2 regions of the Psychrobacillus syltrankelensis genome follow, and region 1 is predicted to be linked to the other one. Evidence: a T-box and tRNA genes for the amino acid it is inferred to sense, from the RefSeq annotation. Region 1 holds a T-box; the other holds one or more tRNA genes.
The links. A T-box is a leader RNA that pairs with one kind of tRNA and senses whether it is charged. The one in region 1 lies ahead of pheS (phenylalanine--tRNA ligase subunit alpha), so its partner is inferred to be a tRNA-Phe.
Positions count from the first base shown of each region.

Region 2: it encodes a tRNA-Phe, which carries the amino acid that the T-box ahead of pheS (phenylalanine--tRNA ligase subunit alpha) is inferred to sense. The anticodon was not compared.

Region 1 is NZ_CM144227.1:193,958-197,369, forward strand. Features, by position in the region: gene sspI (small acid-soluble spore protein SspI) at 1-122, opposite strand, end outside; gene ACTSKG_RS01000 (TrmH family RNA methyltransferase) at 214-978, shown strand; T-box leader at 1,035-1,266, shown strand; gene pheS (phenylalanine--tRNA ligase subunit alpha) at 1,439-2,476, shown strand; gene pheT (phenylalanine--tRNA ligase subunit beta) at 2,489-3,412, shown strand, end outside.
Region 2 is NZ_CM144227.1:2,249,840-2,253,251, forward strand. Features, by position in the region: gene ACTSKG_RS10820 (hypothetical protein) at 13-651, shown strand; tRNA gene ACTSKG_RS10825 (tRNA-Ser) at 1,242-1,334, shown strand; tRNA gene ACTSKG_RS10830 (tRNA-Met) at 1,532-1,608, shown strand; tRNA gene ACTSKG_RS10835 (tRNA-Asp) at 1,612-1,687, shown strand; tRNA gene ACTSKG_RS10840 (tRNA-Phe) at 1,943-2,018, shown strand; tRNA gene ACTSKG_RS10845 (tRNA-Gly) at 2,026-2,096, shown strand; tRNA gene ACTSKG_RS10850 (tRNA-Ser) at 2,149-2,239, shown strand; tRNA gene ACTSKG_RS10855 (tRNA-Glu) at 2,247-2,318, shown strand; gene ACTSKG_RS10860 (aldo/keto reductase) at 2,586-3,398, shown strand.

The DNA.
Region 1 (3,412 bases):
CCAAGGCCAGGCAGTAAATGTTCTTCTCCTCTTTGAATCGCATCTTCTACTACAGCTCGAATTTCAGATGCATTATTTCCTTTCATATTAGCTGTTATTGCTTCTCGAATTTGAAAATCCATTTTTCATCACTCCTCGAAATTATGTTCCCCAAACTCTCGCAAGCTATACACGAATTTGTTACTATTAAATAAAAAAGGCGGTTACATATAAATGAAACGAATTGAGTCCCAACAAAATGCGCTTGTGAAGCATTGGAAAAAACTATTAAGTGTTCGCAAAGAACGTGATAAAACAGGCGAATTCATTATAGAAGGTTATCATTTAGTTGAAGAAGCGATTAAACAAAAAGAAAATGTGTTAACGATTTTAATAAGTGATACCGCTGAAATTCCAGAGAATTGGGATGTTGTTAATATAGAGATGGTTGAAATAAATGATGTCATTAAAAAAGAACTTGCAGAAACAGAACATTCACAAGGTATATTCGCACACTGTAAGCAACAAACTGTGGATGAACAAGAACAGACAAAATGGAATCGTTTATTATTAATAGATGCAGTTCAAGATCCAGGGAATATTGGCACGATGATTCGTACAGCGGATGCTGCAGGAATTGATGCAGTGATTCTTGGCAAAGGATCAGCCGATGCTTATAATTCAAAAACACTCAGATCTGCACAAGGTTCACATTTTCATATCCCTTTAGTAAAAGGAGATTTACATGCATGGGTAGATCAGTTAAAAGATCGCCATATAGCTGTTTACGGAACTGCGTTTGAAAATTCCACTCCATATAATGAGGTTAAAAAAGACGATGCGTTTGCTTTAATTGTTGGTAATGAAGGAAGTGGCATCAACCCAAAACTGCTAGAAAAAACAGATCAGAACATAATAGTGCCACTTTTAGGACAAGCGGAGTCATTAAATGTAGCTGTTGCAACTGGAATTCTACTGTATGGTCTAACCTTAAAATAAATCTTACTTGAAGAAATATTTAAAACTCCGTATAATAGAATGTAATTTGATAAATAAAAAAAGCTGTCATCGGGAAAAGTATATATGACGATTCGAAAAAAGGGATTTTACACCTAGACTGAAAGTGTAAATAGAGAATGCATATAGAAAGTTCACCCCGCTAGCTGCCACCGGGACCAGCAATTGCTGTAAAGGTGCGCCGGTGTAGAGCCGTTAATCGAATTGAGTGATTGCACGAATTTGTGCAATAATCAGGGTGGTACCGCGAAATTAGTCCTCGTCCCTTTTATAGGGGCGGGGTTTTTATTTTGACTAATTTTAATCATCCAGAAACATGCTGATTAAAATTAGACCTTTAGGCGGATGTCACAAATTTTGTAAAAGGGTTTATCGAGGCGCGCTCAATGCAAAATTTGTACCAATTACGCAAAGGCGAATTTGAATAAGGAGGATGCAAAACATGGAAGCACAACTTCAACAGTTAAAAGAAGAAGCGTTACAAAAGATTGAAGCTTCAGGGAATGTGAAAGAATTAAATGATGTACGTGTTGCTTATTTAGGGAAAAAAGGACCGATTACGGACTTATTAAAAGGAATGGGTAAACTTCCCGCAGAAGAACGCCCGAAAATGGGTGCACTCGTCAATGTCGTGCGTGAAGAGGTAACAGAAGTGTTAGAGGCTCGTATGACGTTACTTCAAGAGCAAGCAATCCAAGAACAATTAGCGAAAGAATCGATTGATGTTACTTTACCAGGTCGCCCTGTGAAAACAGGAAATCATCATCCACTTACACGTGTTGTAGAGGAGATTGAAGACTTATTCATTAGCATGGGCTATGAAATTGCGGAAGGTCCAGAAGTAGAAAAAGATTACTACAATTTCGAAGCTCTAAACTTACCAAAAGGACATCCAGCTCGTGATATGCAGGATTCTTTCTATATTTCGGAAGATATTTTACTACGGACACATACATCACCAGTTCAAGCACGAACAATGGAAGCAAAAGAAGGTAAGCCGATTAAAATTATTTGCCCAGGTAAAGTTTACCGTCGTGATAATGATGACGCGACACATTCACATCAATTTACTCAAATCGAAGGCCTTGTTATTGGTGAAGGTATTCGCATGAGTGATTTAAAAGGGACGCTTTCTGTATTTGCAAAGAAAATGTTCGGTGACGATCGTGAAATTCGTCTTCGCCCAAGCTTTTTCCCATTCACAGAGCCATCTGTTGAAATGGATATTTCTTGCTTCAAATGTGGCGGCAGTGGCTGTAACGTATGTAAGAAAACAGGTTGGATTGAAATTCTAGGTGCTGGAATGGTTCATCCAAACGTACTTGAAATGGCTGGCTATGATTCGAAAAAACTATCTGGATTTGCATTTGGTATGGGTCCAGAACGTATTGCAATGTTGAAATATGGAGTGGAAGATATTCGTCATTTCTATACGAATGATGTGCGTTTCTTATCGCAATTCCACCGATCAGAAGTGTAAGGAGGAAATGACATGTTAGTTTCTACGAAATGGTTAGCAGAATATGTGAATACACAAGGGCTTGATCCAAAAGAGTTGGGTGAAAAAATTACTCGTTCAGGTATTGAAGTTGATGCAGTAATAGATCGTACGCAAGGAATGACGAATGTAGTTGTTGGGTACGTGAAAGAAAAAGTGAAGCATCCAGAAGCAGACAAACTGAATATTTGCCAAGTGGACGTTGGGGAAGAAACAACACAAATTATTTGTGGAGCTCCAAACGTTGCAGCTGGTCAAAAAGTAATTGTTGCTCGTCCAGGAGCAGTACTTCCTGGTGGAATAAAAATCAAAAAAGCAAAACTTCGCGGAGAAGAATCGAACGGAATGATTTGCTCACTTCAAGAGTTAGGGATAGAAGGACGTCTTGTACCTAAAGCATATGCAGAAGGTATTTATGTACTTCCAGAATCAGCGACTCCTGGGGAAAGTGCACTTTCACTACTAGGATTAGAAGATACCATTCTTGAACTTGGCTTAACTCCTAACCGCTCCGATGCACTAAGTATGCTAGGTGTTGCTTATGAAGTTGGAGCTATCTTATCGGAGGATATGAAATATCCAGAAGCAACTTACAGTGAAAGCAGTGAGAAAGCATCAGATTACTTAAATTTACGAGTAGATGCAATCGAAGAAAATCCAATGTATGTAGCGAAAGTTGTGAAAAATGTAGTAGTAAAGGAATCGCCACTTTGGTTACAGCACCGTCTTATGGCTGCAGGTGTTCGTCCACATAATAACGTAGTTGATATTACGAACTATGTGTTAATGGAATACGGCCAACCACTTCATGCGTTCGATTATGATCGATTAGAAACAAAGGAAATTGTCGTTCGTCTTTCAAATGAAGGAGAAAAAATTGTAACACTTGACGATCAAGAACGTACACTTAAATCGAAT
Region 2 (3,412 bases), 1.9 Mb from region 1:
GGCGGTAATGACATGACCATGGAATGGTTTAACAGAGTAACGGGAGAGCTACAGGAAAATTTGGAATCTATTTGTGAAAAGTATGACCAAGTTGGCCATATGAATATCAATCGCGGGTCAAAACATCCGCGAATAGAATTTTTTGTCGGTACCGAAGAAGATGAAAGAGATTACTTTTGCACACTTCTATTCGATCCCTATAATGAAGAGTTTTATGTAGAAAGCTTCGATGTTACTCTCCAACAGCCTACAAGAATAATTTTGGAGGATATTACCGATGTAGTTGAAGCTGTTCATGAAATGTTTCATGAATTTATGGATGAAGTATTTTATGTAGATGAAAATAGCAATGAATATGAAGTTCTTGATGAGGAAGTCACGCTTGAAGAAATAGAAGTAGAATGGGAAACCCCCGAGGTTACAGCTTTTCACATAGAAGATAAGATAGAGGTAACCTATCAATTTGGAAAAGACAGTGCAAACGGAGATGGAGTACTCCGTAGGGTCAGCCGAATTTGGGTAGAAGATAAGGAACTTTTTGAAGATGAAAGCACTTTTTCATTTAAAAAGGAAGAGGTTAATACAATTATTGCGATGATAGCGAGCCATGTAGATAATTTGATTGGGTATGATGAAATCATAAACGACTAAACATTTAAATTTCTTAGCATTAACGAACACATTTCTTGCCTCTTAAAATGTATCAGATAAGAAAATTTATACGAGGTATAATTCAACAAGTAGTTGAATCAATTTCACAATTCAAATCTAGAGATAAAACACGAACGATTTTAAAGTGAAATGCATGAACACGTATAATATCCGCTTCATAAAACAGCATGATTTCCGCTATCGGCGGACGCTTTCCGCGGGGTGAGCGATGAGCCGTCACCGCCGCATTCGCGTCGTTTGCGATGTCTCATCTGTCTCACTCATCCCGCTGGAGTCACCGCCTGTCGCTCCAATCAATAAGTTCAGTATTGTTCGTGTTTTAGTATTTTAATGCTATTTATGAAATTGATTCAGTTACTATCAAAAAAACTAATTTAGAGTTTTATCAGTACCTCCAATAGAATTGGAGGTATATATTTTTTTGGTTAAGAATACAATCAATTAGATAATGAAATTTTTCGTGTTTATCCTTTTTATACTATTTTCAAAAAAAGTATTGCCTTTTTTATGCAAAACAGCTTATAATATATCTTGTCGCTAATAATTATTTAGTAGCTAAACAATATCGTGGAGGAATACCCAAGTCTGGCTGAAGGGATCGGTCTTGAAAACCGACAGGCGGGTCATACCGCGCGGGGGTTCGAATCCCTCTTCCTCCTCCATTTTCAAAAATTATATATACAAAACTACTTTTTTTATGTTAGTTTGTGTTATTATTAATTTTATAAAGTTTGTTATTTTCGCGGGGTGGAGCAAATCGTCAAACGTAGATGACGATTAACACCGATGCAGGCGCAGCCGAAGCAGGTGTCCTACTTTCTTCAAGCGTAGTAGATTTTGTTAGCAAGTATATTATTGTCGCGGGGTGGAGCAGTTCGGTAGCTCGTCGGGCTCATAACCCGAAGGTCACAGGTTCAAATCCTGTCCCCGCAACCAAATGGTCCCGTGGTGTAGCGGTTAACATGCCTGCCTGTCACGCAGGAGATCGCCGGTTCGATCCCGGTCGGGACCGCCATTTTTTAGAGATTTGAGATAAGCGAGAAGGTCGAGGAAGCGATTGAGTGAAGGAAGGAGCGTACAAAAATACGTGACTGATTGAACGAATGAAGCTGACAAAGAGATTCGACGTTTAGCGTAAATCGAATAGAGATTTAGGATAAGCAAACAGATCAAGGAAGCAATTGAGTGAATGCAGGAGCGTACTAAAGTACGTGACTAAATGAACGAGTGCAGCTGACGAAGAGATGTGCCGCTTAGCGTAAATCGAAGAGGCTCAGTAGCTCAGTCGGTAGAGCAAAGGACTGAAAATCCTTGTGTCGGCGGTTCGATTCCGTCCTGAGCCACCATTTTTATGCGGGTGTAGTTTAGTGGTAAAACCTCAGCCTTCCAAGCTGATGATGAGAGTTCGATTCTCTTCACCCGCTTAAACAATTATTTAGCTTTAGTTCCTTCAATGGGCTAAAGCTAATTTTATACGGGGAAGTACTCAAGCGGCTGAAGAGGCGCCCCTGCTAAGGGTGTAGGTCGGGTAACCGGCGCGAGGGTTCAAATCCCTCCTTCTCCGCCAGATGTAAGGCCCCTTGGTCAAGCGGTTAAGACACCGCCCTTTCACGGCGGTAACACGGGTTCGAATCCCGTAGGGGTCATATTTATAAAGAGATTGAGAATCTATAAGGATTCTCGATCTCTTTTTTTGTCTCCCCTTCTCGTTTGTTATTCTTCCAAATTTTTTCTCTTTTCAATTAGAACTTCCCCACTTCTTCTCTTACCTCTTACAATCTAAGTTTTGTTTTTTAAAAAAGACAATTAAACAGTTTCGAACGATTTCTAAAGGCATATTATCAGTAGGTACAACTTATTGGTTTATCAAACTGGCAGATGGTAAAATAAAGTAAAAGGGAGGAGAAATATCTATGGATTTCATTACACTTAGTAACGGCATTAAAATACCACAAATTGGTTTTGGAGTTTGGCGAGTTGATAACGACACAGAAGCGCCGGGTGCAGTTGAAGAAGCTCTTCGTGTAGGTTATCGACATATTGATACTGCAGCCGTTTATAAGAACGAGGAAGGTGTCGCAAAAGGTATCGCCGCTTCTGGTGTAGCGCGTGAGGATATATTCTTGACGTCTAAAATTTGGAATGACGACATCCGTGCTGGGCGTACGAAAGAGGCATTCCAAGAATCATTAGACCGTTTAAATACCGATTACCTTGACCTTTGCTTATTACACTGGCCAGTGGATGGTATTGTAGAAGCGTACCGTGCACTAGTGGAGTTATATGTAGAAGGTAAAGTGAAAGCAATTGGTGTTTCTAACTTCAAGCAACATCATTTGGAACAATTGAAGGAAGCCGGTTTAATGACGCCAATGGTCAACCAAATCGAGTTGCACCCTCAGTTGCCTCAAAAAGACTTCGTAGCATACTTAAAAGGCGAAGGTATTCATGTAGAAGCTTGGAGCCCATTAATGCAAGGGAAATTTATGGAGATCGGCTTATTCCACGACTTGGCGAATAAATATGAAAAAACACCTTCCCAAATCTTACTTCGCTGGCATTTACAATCGGGTCATGTTGCCTTACCAAAATCAGTGACATCAAGTCGTATTCAAGAGAACTTAAACGTATTTGACTTCGAACTTTCTTCGGAAGATCAAGCCGCTATAGATGCAATTGCAACAAATGAACGCATTGGCCCCGATCCAGACGAAATCGAATTTTAATAGCAAATGAGTAA